Regions from separate parts of the Lysinibacillus sp. NPDC097214 genome, predicted to be linked through region 3. Evidence: riboswitches for the same ligand, from Rfam matches in the RefSeq annotation. Region 3 holds a riboswitch; each other region holds the start of a gene.
The links. Region 3 has a riboswitch for S-adenosylmethionine ahead of ACQKMI_RS21440 (O-acetylhomoserine aminocarboxypropyltransferase/cysteine synthase family protein). Riboswitches for the same ligand answer to the same signal wherever they lie in the genome.

Region 1 (5,098 bases), on a different contig from region 3:
CAACTTTTGGCGGTACTTGATTGAAGACCTTGCGATTAATTAATCCAGACTGCTCTAATTCACGCAATTGGCTTGTTAGCATTTTTTGCGAAATGCCTGGAATCAATCGGCGAAATTCATTCGTACGAATCTGACCATGGTGGTTAAGATGACAAAGAATAATAGGTTTCCATTTGCCCCCAATGACTTCAAGAGTGGCTTCGACACCAATATTATAAACTTTTTTCATTGTAAACCTCCTGTAACATTCAAAAGTAACTAAAAGTACTCTACACAACTTTTTGGTATGTATGAATATTACTATACACTATACAAAAAATCAAAGGAGATTTTAATAGAATGAAAGATACAAAATTGCCGAATGCTAAACTAACATTACTCGCACTTGCAATCAGTGCATTTGGTATCGGCTCTACAGAATTTATAAGCGTTGGACTACTTCCATTAATTACAGAAGATTTCGACATAACGTTAAGTACTGCGGGTTTAACTGTTTCCATATATGCACTAGGTGTAACTATTGGGGCACCGCTTTTAACAGCATTAACATCTCGCATTAGTCGCAAAAATGTGTTACTGCTCGTCATGGTACTTTTTATTATCGGGAATTTACTTGCAGCCTTAGCACCCTCATTCTCATTACTACTTGCCGGCCGCGTTATTTCAGCATTAGCACATGGCGTGTTTATGTCTATTGCCTCTGTTATCGCTGCAGATGTTGTGGCACCTAATAAACGAGCAAGTGCAATAGCTTTTATGTTTACAGGGCTAACATTAGCAACTGTCACCGGTGTCCCCCTAGGAACTTTTATTGGACAAATAACTGGCTGGCGAATGTCGTTCATTTTCATTGTTTTAATTGGTATTATCGGGTTAATAAGTAATGCCCTGCTTGTTCCTAGTCAGTTATCTAAAGGCAATCCAATATCAATTCGCGATATCGGAAAAGTATTAGGGAATATACGAATGCTATTAATTCTCTTCATTACTGCGATTGGATACGGTGGAGCATTCATAGTATACACATATGTTTCTCCTATCTTAGAGCAGTATATGGGCTACTCACCGAAAGCAATTGTCGTGATCTTAGTTGGATACGGTATTTTTGTTGCAATTGGTAATACATTAGGTGGTCATTTTGCGAATAATAACCCTTTACGTTCTATCTTTATTATCTTTATAGGCTTAGCATTATCATTACTCGGCATCGGCTTCTTTTTGGAATCATCGTTTATTGGATTAATGATGGTCTTTATGATGGGGCTATTTATGTTTATGAATGTACCAGGATTACAGCTTTATGCCGTTCAGCTTTCAGAAAAGTATATACCCTCAGCTATTTCAATGGCTTCAGCATTAAATATTTCAGCTTTTAATATTGGCATTTTTCTAGGTTCATATATCGGGGGATTCATCATTCGCCACCAATCATTAGCTCATACACCTATATACGGATTCGCCTTGGTGATGCTTGCGGCAGCTACTACGTTACTATGGTTAATCTTCGATAGAAACAAACTATAGATCTAGGATAAAAAATGAAAGGAAGTCTTAACCAAGCTTCCTTTCATTTTTTATCCTATTCCACTTTTGCTCATTCTTTTCAAAGCATCAACCATTAACACCGAAAGTCTTTATTGTACATAAGATAAGGTATCAGCTATAGGATAGGAGGAGTTTAGTTGTATTACAATCCTTATCCGTATTTTGTCTATCCTAATTATTATCCAACATGGGTAATGGCAAATCAGCCAATCTCTCAACAACCTTCTAGACATCTAGCAATGCCAGACCCAACGAATAGAAGTCCATTTCCATCCATCAATACAGTGAAATTAAAGACTTCTGCGAAACGGATTAAGGTTATTATGCAGCAAGCACAATTACTTACGGATAAAATTGATGAATCAGAGCAATTTGCACATGATCTTATGAACGCAGCACAACTATCAAATAAAACAGAAGTTGAAAAATTAATTACGTCAACTGGCGTTACGATAAAATTCGAAACTACCTATACGCCAGATGGAATTCGTATAATATTTACTGATAGCGGATGTTGTAAGCTTACATTAGCTTTAAGTTGGTGAAGAGTTGGTCCTTTGAAGAGGGCCTCTTTTTGCTTTTAGCATGTTTATGGAGATTTTGAAATGTTTAATTTTTTAACCTTGTATCCCTATCAAACTTGTAAACTATAAACAAATATGCTAAAGTGTTTGTAAACTTTATTTCTGAAAATTCTTATATCGCATTTTCTTATCAAGAGAGACAGAGGGATTGGCCCTATGAAGTCTCAGCAACCAGCCTATAGGTATGGTGCTAATTCCAAATGGCAAAATTTAGCCTTGAAGATGAGAAGACTTACTTTAGTTGCTTTGCACAAGAGTCCTCTTCTTCAAGGAGGACTCTTTTTTATTTGCTATTTAACGAGAATGATAAGCAAAAAATAGCACCCAAAATATGAATAGAAAGCAGGGAAATAGTATGGCAAACGAACTTTTACAAGCAATTCAATTATTGAAATCGAAAGAATGGGTCGATTTAACACATACATTTGGTCCAAATTCTCCACACTTCTTTGTGTTCGACGATGCAAAATTTGAAACATTATTTTCCCATGATGATGGCTTCTTTGCACAACAATTCACTTTCCCAGGGCAATATGGAACACATATCGACCCACCTATTCATTTTGTGCGAGATACACGCTATTTAGAAGAACTGGACTTAAAAGAACTAGTGCTACCACTAATCGTTATTGATAAATCGAAGGATGCCGAAATTAATAACGATTACACATTAAGTGTTCAAGATATTCTTGACTTTGAAGCTGAACATGGAGAAATTGAAGCAGGTACCTTTGTTGCCCTGCGTACTGATTGGAGTAAACGCTGGCCAGATAAAGAGTCTTTCAGCAACAAAGATGCTGATGGCAATAATCATATTCCTGGCTGGGGATTAGAAGCGTTACAATTTTTATTCAACGAACGAAAAGTAAGTGCTGTCGGCCACGAAACTTTTGATACAGATTCAGCAGCAGATTTCCGTACAAACGGTAAGTTAGACGGCGAATATTTTGTGCTTGAGCAAGATACTTACCAAATTGAGCTTATGACAAATTTGGATAAGCTCCCTCCAAAAGGTGGAGTTATATTCAATATTGTGCCAAAGCCTGAAAAAGCATCTGGATTCCCTGTCCGTTCATTTGCTATATTACCTTAAAATAGCAATAGGTACGATTTGAAATGCGGACAAACACCACTTTGTTTTGCACAGAGCTGTATGGTAATTTAATTGACAGACTTTGCCATTTAGCATTTTATGAAGAGCATCTAATCTTGTTTTACTCGAGAAGTCTATGTGGTGAGGCTTGCCTTGTATAGTATTTTAACCATAGCTATAATACTATTTTGTTTCGCTCGTCGACTCATTCTATGATGAGGAACTGTTGATTTTCGCGGAGAGTGGCGACTCCTGCGGGATGAGCTTGCGCTGAAAGCCCCGCAGGAACGGAGTGACGAGGAGATTGAAGCCAAGCCCGCGGAAAGCGCCAGCTCGGAGTGAAAATCAACCTTTGTTTTTTGATACACTTTATTTAAATTAAACTCGACAAGTTAAGGTCTGATTCAATAAATATTGAACCAGACCTTTCTTAATCATTTATTTAGGTGAATTCTTTCTTTTGAAAATAACATAAACGATCAACATAATGATGATGAACAATACTATGAGATAAATACTGTAGCGGGATAAATATACCCCAACATAATGCCATTTCTCTCCAAGCACCATTCCTAAGGTAATAAAAGTAAATGTCCATATAGTTGCTCCCGCATAAGCAAAGAAAGCGAATTTTTTATAAGGGTAATTATTAATAGCCGCAATATATGCAGTAAGATGACGCACACCAGGAATGAAAAACCCTATTAATAATAATATTGGTCCAATTTTTTCAAATAACTTTTTCGTAAAATCAATTTTCTGTTCAGTTATATGGATTTTCGAACCGTATTTTTGTAATAAGGGGAGCCCGAATTTATAGCCTATATAGTAGCTCAAGGTAATTCCCCCCGCTGCACCTACGATAGCGCTGATTAAAGCTGGAATATGTGAAAGAGTTTCACGATATACACTATACCCTACATATGTTAAAAATATTTCATCAGGAAGTGGCAGCCCGACAATCCCTCCAACCAGGATAAGAATAATGCCAAAATATCCATAATGTTCAATAAGAGATTGCACGTGATGCGCCATAAATCCATCCCACCTAAATCGTAATAATTTTTAATAGTTAGCTTTATAATAACTCAATAGAGATAACATTATGAGTGTTATGAATTTATTACAATTTTCTCCATGCATTCATCAATGTTGTATCTTAAAAATGTTTTTCATTACTAACTAATTATTTGTAGCTCACGAAGAGCATAATCAATTCCATCTTCAGTTGATTTTTTCGTTACATAATCAGCGATATTTTTTAATGCTTCACTACCATTGCCCATTGCAATACCAAGGCCGACCTGCTCCAGCATGTCGATATCATTATCTCCATCTCCAAAAGCAAACGCTTCCTCAGGACTCAAGTCGAAATAATCTAACACAGCTTGGACAGCAATAGATTTGGAAACATCATGTTGCAAAACATTAGTAATGTAAGGGTGCCACCTTTTAAATAATAAATGAGGAAATTTTGAAGTATACTTTTTCTCAATATCCTCATCACCATATAAACACATTAAGTAAACCTCTTGCTTTACAATATCTTCATTAATAACAGGAAACTCTTGCAAAGATAATGTTTCTTGTATGGCTTTTAATGTCTTTTCTTCTTGGACGTTATTCATTGATAATTGTTCTGTAAAAAACGATAGACTTTGATTATTTTCATCAGCAAAAGCCTTAACTACTTGGACAATTTCTTTTGCAACAGGGATTTTATGTATGACTTGATCTTGGTGCTTAACATATGCACCATTAGCTGTAATAAACGTCTCTATTCCTACATTTCTTAAATCTTGGCACATCGATAAAGGTCTTCCTGTAGCAGCAACAATATGAATTCCTTTGTTCTTTAATTGCTCGATAGCGTTCC
Region 2 (5,098 bases), on a different contig from region 3:
TCTATAGTGGAGTCCTTTTCTGCCCAAGTGTATTTCCCATCTGTTATGTTCCATGGAATTTTGTAATTGCCCTTATCTTCCGTTATATAATAAATACCGCCGTCTTTCTTATGTAAATAATCAAATGTTGAAACAACTCGACTTAAACCACCATCATTATTCTTTTCAATAATCGCTTTATGCATTTTTTGTAAAGATTCAAATATCGTCAACTCATATTCTTTATCGTTAGGAATAGGAGAAATCTTTTTATTTTTAAAATGATCAATCCATTCAATTACCTCTTCGTTTGCTCTCATACGGAATTGATTTTTTAGTTCATATTTTTCATAATCACTTTGATGCAATAAGGCTTCTAAAGTAGCTTCCTTCCAAAAGCTTTTAAGTTTCAATACTTGGCTTTCATCATAAACAACTACAACGATTTTCGCCAACTTCATAAGCTCTTCAAGCTGATTATTGTCTGTAAAATTATTATATGTGTCTGGCCTAGTTAACAATAAATGTCCTTCATCCACTAAAATAATGTCAGCCTTTTCGCCTGATTTTTTTAGACGATTAATTAAAGGTGTAGGTCTATCAAAATTTTTAGCTTTTAAAAACTTTAATTTAGAAGCTATACTTTTATATGTTTTGAGCATTTCATCATGATTAACAACTAAATAATTTTCTGAACCACATAAATGTGATGTAACATCTGAAGACAGTTCCTGTATAGAATTAAATATAGAACTTAACACCACACTTTTACCTGTCCCCGCTTCACCTTGAATCAAGAATAAAAATGATTTATCTTCTTCTGAACGAGAAATATTTTGCTCGCAAATTTCAATAACTTTTTCCTTTAACTCTAATTGTTCAACTGACAATTCCTTAAAAGGTGAAAGCTTAAAAACATCACGGTTTTCAATTACATGCTGTTCATTATTAACTATCCCTTGATCTACTAGACGTTGCCAAATTTCCTTAAAAATATCACGGTCATAAAACTTTTTATTGAAGTAATTATGTGAAATATTATTTACCGTTTGGCTCTTATTTTGTAGCTTATATTTTTGGTCTCCTAGAAAATAATTAATAAGCTTCGTCTCTAAATGAAACGTAGCAGAACGATTAAACTCCTCATGATGGATTAAATGCATCTCATCTAATTTCTGACGTTCCTTTGTATTTAAATGTGCACGCATTCGATTTTTGAAAGCTACCGTTTCTCCAATATAAGCCTCTTTTTGATCCTTTAAAAGGTAGATGACTGGATAATTTAAATAGCTTTCTTTGTTATTGATACTTTTTAAACTTTTTTCATTAAATGGCCATGTATTAATTTCAACTGTATTCACCTTAATGCCACCTTACTTACGATATAGATAAACTTATTTTAGCATATTAATATAGCTACACTTTTGCTTACTAATCAATCTCTGTATAATTTAAATCACTACTGCTAATACCCCAATTAACATTGATTACAGTGGTAATCTGCTTCTTAGGATTAAATTTCCTATGCGGGTTGGAATAAACCTCCACTATGGGCTCATTACTAAAACAATCTTTTACTAATACAAGGTGATAATCTTCTTGTTTTTCAGCTGCAATAACCCATTCTTTATCTGTAAACAATACGCCACCATTATCTCCCGATAAACCTTTTACTTCAAATACACGGTCAGAATTTTCAACCTCAAAATCATACCCACAACCTAAATCACGAGTATCTACTAAAACATCATGGGGATAATATTTAGCAAACCAATCTACAAAAATTGCTTCAGCTTTTTTTCCCGTTATACCACGTGTTGTATAAGTAGATGTTTGTTTATGTACATTTTCAGATAATAAAAGCACTGCCCTTGATGACGCTTCATCTAATAAATCCAATACAACAGCTCTTAGTGCTTCTTCACTCAAATGATCAAATGCATCAACAATTTTTAAGTTACTTTTACTTAACTCTACTTGATGCCAACCCGCCCGATGTCCAAATAACGGATCAAAATCATCCCGCCGATTCTTTACACTGTTTCTCTTATAACCTAGTTTTTTACCTATTTCTTCATGTGCCTGATTAATTTTAAAATATCCAAGATTCGCGTAGGCGACCCTATCAAACTTTGCTAAATAAAATGCTGTAATTAATAATTTTTCTCTTTTATCCATCCGATATACCTCATTAAATTCCAATTAGTATTCTACAATATTATTATAAGTTAATTTTTTTATATTTTGGAAATTTAATATTATGAAACGAGATATAATAAGACCTAATGTGAAAAATTTTAAAAGACCTTTGAAATTGAAGTAGCAGATCTTTAGATAATAGCATTACTGATCTCTTTTTTTCCTGAGAAAAAGCTTTTATGTTACTTTGAAATAAGGTTTGATTAAAAAATGTTGCAAATATAGATGTTTTATTATAATATTTCATTATTGTGCAAAAAATAATATGTTTTTCTTCTTATCAAGAGAGATGGAGGGACTGGCCCTATGAAATCTCGGCAGCGGAACTTTGTGAGTAAGTTACTGTGCCAAATCCAGCAAGCAATGGCTTGATAGATAAGAGGAGTGTTTTATAGATATAAGACCTCTTCTTGTTATTTCAAGAAGTGGTCTTTTTTTAGAGAAAAATGGACAAAGACGTATCCATTTTTAATTTTTGGAGGTTGAATAATTGAAGAAAGAGAATCCATGGGCGTTAATCCCATTTGTTGTTTTTTTAGTTTTATTTATTGGTTCAGGGGTTATTACAGGTGATTTTTATGCCTTCCCTGTCATTGCAGCTATTGCTATTTCGGGCGCTGTGGCTCTGGCGATGAATCGAAAAGAATCGTTTTCGCATAAGGTTGATATTTTTTGTAAAGGCGCAGGAAATGTAAATGTCATGCTGATGGTTGTTATTTTTCTCTTGGCTGGAGCCTTTTCAGAGGTAGCCAAAGGCATGGGTGCAGTGGACTCCACTGTTAACTTTGCTTTGTCGGTCATTCCGCAAAACCTGCTTGTCGTAGGCTTGTTCATCATTGCCTGCTTTATCTCCCTATCAATGGGTACATCGGTAGGAACAATTGTTGCACTGGCGCCAATTGGAGTTGGGATCAGTGAGCATACCGACTTTTCTATAGCTTTAGTAATGGCAGCGATTGTTGGAGGTTCGATGTTTGGCGATAACCTATCCTTTATTTCAGATACAACCATTACTGCCGTTCGTTCACAAGGCGCACAAATGAAGGATAAATTTAAGGTGAATTTTTGGATTGTGTTGCCTGCAGCGATTGTAACGAGCATTATTCTAGGCATTATCACAATGGGTGAAACGACTGCACAAGTAGAGCATTTAAGCTATAGTTGGGTGAAAATTGTTCCCTATGTATTGGTTATTATTTTTGCGCTAGTTGGAATGAATGTATTTCTTGTTCTTGCATTTGGAATTGTTCTGGCCGGGGCTGTCGGCTTAGCGGATGGTAGCTATCAGTTAATGGACCTTTTCCAAAAGATTGGTGATGGAATGGCAGGCATGTATGAAATGGCATTTCTTGCGATCTTAATAGCTGGAATGGTGGAGATTATTAAGCTGAACGGAGGCATTGACTTCCTACTTCACCTTGCGACACGAAGAATTAAATCGAAAAAAGGTGCTGAATTTGGGATTGCTGGCCTTGTTGGTCTAACTAATTTATCTACGGCCAATAATACGATTGCTATTTTAATTGCTGGTCCACTTGCAAAAAATATTGCTGACCAGTATGGAATTGAGCCGAGAAAGTCCGCAAGTATATTAGATATTTTCTCCTGTACGGCCCAAGGTCTTCTTCCATATGGTGCTCAATTCCTGGCAGCCGCAAGCGTAGCTGGAATTTCGCCAGTGAGCATGTTGCAATATTCTTTCTATCCAATTTTGATAGGAATTTGCGGAATCATCGCTATCCTAATCGGATATCCGAAACCAAAAAAAGCCTGACCTCATCACTTTAAAGTGACAAGTGTAACTTTAAAATTTCACATTGAAATAATCCAATCGTTTTGGCAAAAAATCAAAACGATTGGATTTTTTATTTGAGGCTTATTCAATGTTTCAAAAGTCAAGTCGTCACGTATTGCACATTTGCCACCTTGCAAGCAACTCTTACTTTTATTAATAACAAAAAATTACTATTGATTGAATTTCCCAGAACTAAATACTAGTTAAAAGTCTCGATTAAAAATGTGCCTCTTTAAGTAAAAAGGCACATCCAAGAACATTTCAAATGCGGGTGTTATCATACTATCGTTTCACTTAATTTGATACACTACTACCACTCTGTACAACATTTTTATTGCTGAAAAGATAGCCAATAATCGCACCTAACAGACCTGTAATTAGCCAACCTGCACCTGATGTAAATAATGGAATAAAGGCAAATGTAGCGTTAATTTGGTCTACCATAATATTAGCATCCTTCAATGCATCTAATATTGCTATAAATGCAGTACCAATCATCGTGCCTACATATACACTTTGTGCACCACCAAACCATTTTTCTGTAAAAATAAGGATGATTAAAGCGATAGCAATTGGGTATAAAAGCATTAATACTGGTGAAGCCATCGATAAAATCTTTGTTAAACCAAAGTTTGTAAATACAACACCTAGTAATGAGAAAACAATTAACCACTTTTTATATGAAATACTTGGCATAATGCGGCTAAAATATTCAGCAGTTGCAGCTAAACAAGCAACGTTTGTTGTAATTCCTGTTAAGAAAATGACGATTCCAATTAAATAAATTCCGATTTGACCAAATAAAGTTTTCGCTGCTAAGGCAATAAGTTCTCCGCCATTTGATACATAACCAACCGAATCCACACTCGATACACCGATCCAAGCCATAGATACCTGTAACGCAACTAAACCAACAACCGTAATAATCCCTGCTTTAAAAAATACTTTGGAAACGTCTTTTTGTGTCTTCAAATTCAACGATTCAATTGATTTAATAAAAATTCCACCAAAAACAAAGGCTGCCAGTACATCCATTGTGTAATAACCTTGTGTAAAGCCCTTTAGAAAAGCAGCCATCGTTGTTTCATAACCAGCCGATTCTACAGGTGCTTGTACAGAACCCAT
Region 3 (5,098 bases):
GCCACCTTCGATATTACTTGTTTCAGGTTTAATTAGTGTAATCATAATGAAAAATAGAGCCACTGACATGATGATGGAGAAGGGGGCAGCATAAAGCAACCAAGCACCCCAAGAAATATCCACACCAAATTGTTCTTTAATGAAATTTAAAGCGACCATATTTTGAGCTGCTGCCGTTTTAATACCGATATTCCAAATGGAGACAGCTTGCACAGAGGTAATGACAAGTAAAGCAGCAAGTCGACTATCACGTGGTAAGCCAAATGCCGCTACCATTCCGAGTAGTATTGGTACAACTGCGCCTGCACGTGCAGTAGCAGAAGGGACGAAGAATGCGAGTGCAATAGATACTAAAATAGCACCGAATACAATGGCTTTCGTTTTTGTCCCTACTAGTGAAAGAATCCATAGCGCAAGACGTTTATGTAAATTGGTAATTTGCATGGCTGCCGCTAGGAAAAGAGCTGCGGCTACTAGTGCAACTGCTGAATTACTAAATCCACTTAATGCTAATTTTAATGCATCTGATGTTCCTAGCTCTCTCGTTGGATCTTCCATTGACGGAGCTAATCCTAGTAAAACTGTAACGAGAGCAATAATCATGGCAGAGCTAACGGGATAGGATACTGCTTCTGTAACCCAAAGAATGATAGCGAAAGCTAAAATAGCCAAGGCCCGTTGTCCAGCTACAGGTAAATCGCCGTTGTTCGGTAAAAAAGTTATGATGATTAGTGAAGCGAAGGCTAATGCGATCCAGAGTGGCTTCAAATTACGTTTCGGTTTTGCTTGTTCAGAAGTAGACATACTTTTTCATCCTCTCTAGTATTTTCTATAACATCGACTAGTAAAATGCTTTATTAAGGGAGTGATTTGTCTATTTATTGGTAAAAAAACTAGTGTGTAAAATACCCTCTATTTATAGCGATAATGGCCAGTTACGAGAAAATATGTGGTCATAGAAAAGACAAAAATATCCAAAAAAGATATTATTTTTTCTTTTTGAATGCAGAAGTAACTTTAGGTTCAGTTCCTAGCATTAATCGTTTAATATTTTCGATGTGCAAAATGATGGCTATGCCAAAAAGAAATAGGGCTATAATCGTTGGACCTATTCCAGGAATCCATAAATATGTGGCTAGACAAAAAACGAGATAAAATACAAGTACACCGACAATTAAATAGTTCGTCAGGAAAGATAAAATAACAAATAATAAGAGTGCTAATAAACCAATTTTCCAATCAATCGCAAGTAATATTCCTATGATTGAAGCGGTCCCTTTACCGCCTTTGAAGCCCATATAAAACGGGAAATTATGACCTAAAATGACACCAACAGCTACGAGATAAGTAAAGAGCCAAACTTGTATGTCTGTTAATTGTGTTATATCGGCAAGGTAAGCATGTGCACCGATAATAGCGACAACACCTTTACCGATATCGATAAGTGCAACTAATATGCCGTATTTCCATCCGAGGGAGAGTGTTGCGTTAGAGGCACCTGCATTGCCATATCCAGCCTTTTTTAAATCTACCCCGGATAAAAACTGAGCAACTTTAGAACCGTGAACACAGCCAATCAAATAACCAACAAGAAGAAAAATGATAACCGCTTTTAACATAAAAGTCCTCCTTTCTAAATAAATAGGCTCCTCACTAAAAGTTAGGAATGACATTTTAAAACGTGTCATTGTATATAAGTTGATCTTCGTTACGACTGGGCGACTCCTTCGTGACCAACATCGTGTTGGCCCAAGCGGCTCATCGGACGCCCCCAGGAAACGCTCAGTCGGAACGTAAATCAACCCTACGTTTTGATGAGAAACTAGTAAACACTAAAATAATGTATGCGTTCGTATTACGTAAAAAAGCAGACAGAAGTTTCGGAAAAAATAAAATTTTAGTGTTGACAGAGAAATAGTCTATGTTTATACTTTGTAACAACGATGGAAATTGAATCTCATACTCTTATCAAGAGCGGCGGAGGGATAGGCCCTATGATGCCCGGCAACCAGTAAGTGACGAACTTGCTAAGGTGCTAATTCCTACAGATTCTTACTTGGATCTGGCAGATAAGGGGAGGAAAACTTGCACCCGCAACCCTCTTCTTAGCTGAAGAGGGTTTTTGTTTTCTACTGAAAAAATCCTCCTCATCTCCGGTACCATCGTAAAAAAAACAACCATATGGAGGTATACAATGACAAATTTTAAACCAGAAACATTGCTGTTACACGGTGGCCAAGAGCCAGACCCGGTAACAGGATCTCGAACAGTACCCGTATATCGCTCAACGGCATTCGTTTTTAAAGACACTGCTCATGCGCAACGTCTTTTTGCCTTAGAGGAAGCTGGCAATATTTACACACGAATTACAAACCCAACTGTAGATGTTTTTGAAAAACGCGTCGCTTTATTAGAAGGCGGTACAGCAGCGGTAGCACTTTCATCTGGTGCAGCAGCTATTGCATTTTCAATTTTAAATCTTGCAGGGGCAGGTGATGAAATTGTTGCAGGTAGCTCTTTGTACGGAGGTACTTATAATTTATTCGCCAACACACTACCAAACTACGGTATTAAAACAATTTTTGTAGATGAAACAAATCCAGAAAATTTCAAAGCAGCTATTACGGATAAAACAAAAGCGGTGTTCGCTGAAGTTTACGGTAACCCAAGTTTAAAAGTGCTAGACATTGAAGCAGTAGCGAATATAGCACATGAAAACGGCTTGCCATTAATTATTGATAGCACATTTGCTTCACCATATGGCTCTACACCAATTGACTTCGGTGCAGATATCGTTGTTCATTCCGCAACGAAATGGATCGGCGGCCATGGTACAACTTTAGGTGGCGTTGTAGTAGATGCAGGGAAGTTTGATTGGACTCGCGGACGCTTCCCAGGCTTTACGGAGCCAGATGCTTCTTATCACGGTTTGCGTTATGGTATTGACACAGCAGCGGCTGCATTTGCCACAAAACTGCGAGTGCAATTACTACGTGACTTCGGACCAACATTAAGTGCAGATGCAGCATTTAATTTATTACAAGGTTTAGAAACGCTTCATTTGCGGATTCCTAAACACAATGAAAATGCATTAGCGGTAGCTGAATATTTACGAGACCACCCATCTGTGGAATATGTAAATTACAATGGTTTAGAAGATTTCCCTACTCATGAGTTAGCTAAAAAATATTTGAGAAATGGCTTCGGTTCAGTGCTTACATTTGGTATTAAAGGTGGACGAGAAGCAGGGCGTAAATTGATTGATAGTGTGAAATTATTCTCGCACGTAGCAAATGTAGGGGATGCCAAATCATTAATTATCCATCCAGCGTCTACTACACATCAGCAACTTTCAGCTGAGGAACTAATCCAAACTGGCGTAACCGAGTCGCTCATTCGCTTATCCATCGGTTTAGAGGCAGTAGAGGACATTATTGCAGATTTAGACCAAGCTATTGAACAAGTAACAGCTTCACAACAACAAGTAGAAGCCTAATAAAAAAACACATTGGCTAATGTTGTAGCGTTTACGTATTTTCTCATTCGATAGGCCTCATTTGGTAATGCGTAAAACGTTGCTGCATCATCCGCTTGCCTCATTTGGTAAGGATAATTGAAATTCTTCTAAAATAATACCTAGTAATTTGATAAGTATTATTGACTTGCTTAATTCCTTGTTTTATACTAGGGAATAAGAAAAGCGTTCGACATTTAGTTTTCATAAGTGCTCCCCCACTTTTGAAATATATGAAGCGGAGTAGTTGCTCAGTCAGTAACTACTCTTATCTACAAAAACTGATGATAAAGGAGTGTTTTAAATGGGAAATGTGTATAGTGCGCAAAACATTGCATCTTATCTTATTTATGAGTTAAATGAAGGTCATGTGTTTGTGAACAACATGTCCATTCAAAACATACTTGCGTCAGTTGAGAGTAAATGGCAAGAAATCTTTGGACATTCAGCTTTTAAGGAAATTGTTTATGTCAAAGAGGAAGGCTATACAGTAAAAGAAGTTTTTGAAGCTTATGAAGGCTATGGAGCAAGTCATATTCCTCTACCTGCAACAGAGTATTACTTAAAATACGGCACATTCCAATTAGTTGAACGTACGTATGCAATACCAAATTTTACGCTAGAGGAAATAAGACTAGTGCAACAGGCTTTAATACAATATCGTTATAAATTGCTAACCAAAGCTAGTTAATTATCCCTCATATAATTAGGCTCATTCTCTGCTGCTACAGGGAATGAGTTTTTTAATTAGATGTTGGAAGATATACTAGCATAATTGAAAAAATTTTTATTAATATATTTCAAAAGAACAATTTTTATGAATGTATTTACATACATATATATAATAGAAGAAAGACATTTGTTTTTGGCTCATCACCAAAAGTTGTGGATGACATTTGTTGAAATTTATGCCATATATAAGTTGATTGGAGTGGAGGTCGGACGCCCCCAGGAAAGCGCCTAGCTGCAACGGAAATCAACCCCACGCTATAGTGATGATCCTTTATAAAGAATCGTCAATATTTGTTCAATTATTATAGATCAAGTGAAAAATCATATAATAAAAGGAATGAAAACGATTTCCTTTGCACTTCTAGGGTAAACAAATGTCCATCCTAGAAAGATTTTTCTTGTGCAATGTATGTATTTACGTTACAATCTTCATTAAGTTGAATTTTGAATTATTTGAATTTGTGTGTTTCACAGACTGTATCTTCATTCAGAATATTTTTTGTAGTGAACGTGAAACACCATGACTAAATATCTGTCTGAAAACGAAGTGTTAAACACGACCTGCTTTGTAAAGTCGGCGAACAATTCAAAATCTGTACGAATTAAGCTGAGACGAAATAAATATAATGAAACTGCGGAATGTAAGTTGGAGGGAATAACAGAAATGGCAACTATAAAGGCAGCTATATTAGGATTTGGAACGGTAGGTCAAGGAATTTACCATATATTAAACGAAAAGCGTGAAGAGCTTAAAAATAAATTAGGAATTGAGCTAGAAGTAGCAAAAATTTTAGTTACAGACGCTAGCCGTGAACGTGTACCAGGGACAGCACATTTAATGACAACTAGTAT

Region 1: linked by a shared signal. The riboswitch ahead of ACQKMI_RS17155 (cyclase family protein) and the one ahead of ACQKMI_RS21440 (O-acetylhomoserine aminocarboxypropyltransferase/cysteine synthase family protein) in region 3 are both predicted to bind S-adenosylmethionine.
Region 2: linked by a shared signal. The riboswitch ahead of ACQKMI_RS19780 (Na+/H+ antiporter NhaC family protein) and the one ahead of ACQKMI_RS21440 (O-acetylhomoserine aminocarboxypropyltransferase/cysteine synthase family protein) in region 3 are both predicted to bind S-adenosylmethionine.

Annotation. Positions count from the first base shown of each region.
Region 1 is NZ_JBNNSS010000007.1:153,439-158,536, forward strand. It holds gene ACQKMI_RS17140 (winged helix-turn-helix transcriptional regulator) at 1-229, opposite strand, end outside; gene ACQKMI_RS17145 (MFS transporter) at 340-1,524, shown strand; gene ACQKMI_RS17150 (hypothetical protein) at 1,683-2,090, shown strand; SAM riboswitch class I at 2,254-2,358, shown strand; gene ACQKMI_RS17155 (cyclase family protein) at 2,485-3,222, shown strand; gene ACQKMI_RS17160 (DedA family protein) at 3,661-4,257, opposite strand; gene ACQKMI_RS17165 (Cof-type HAD-IIB family hydrolase) at 4,401-5,098, opposite strand, start outside.
Region 2 is NZ_JBNNSS010000010.1:50,099-55,196, reverse strand. It holds gene ACQKMI_RS19790 (DUF2075 domain-containing protein) at 1-1,340, opposite strand, end outside; gene ACQKMI_RS19785 (protein NO VEIN domain-containing protein) at 1,411-2,157, opposite strand; SAM riboswitch class I at 2,453-2,560, shown strand; gene ACQKMI_RS19780 (Na+/H+ antiporter NhaC family protein) at 2,669-3,952, shown strand; gene brnQ (branched-chain amino acid transport system II carrier protein) at 4,268-5,098, opposite strand, start outside.
Region 3 is NZ_JBNNSS010000012.1:98,332-103,429, reverse strand. It holds gene ACQKMI_RS21450 (DASS family sodium-coupled anion symporter) at 1-804, opposite strand, end outside; gene ACQKMI_RS21445 (glycerol-3-phosphate acyltransferase) at 987-1,619, opposite strand; SAM riboswitch class I at 1,963-2,076, shown strand; gene ACQKMI_RS21440 (O-acetylhomoserine aminocarboxypropyltransferase/cysteine synthase family protein) at 2,195-3,496, shown strand; gene ACQKMI_RS21435 (hypothetical protein) at 3,819-4,205, shown strand; gene ACQKMI_RS21430 (homoserine dehydrogenase) at 4,911-5,098, shown strand, end outside.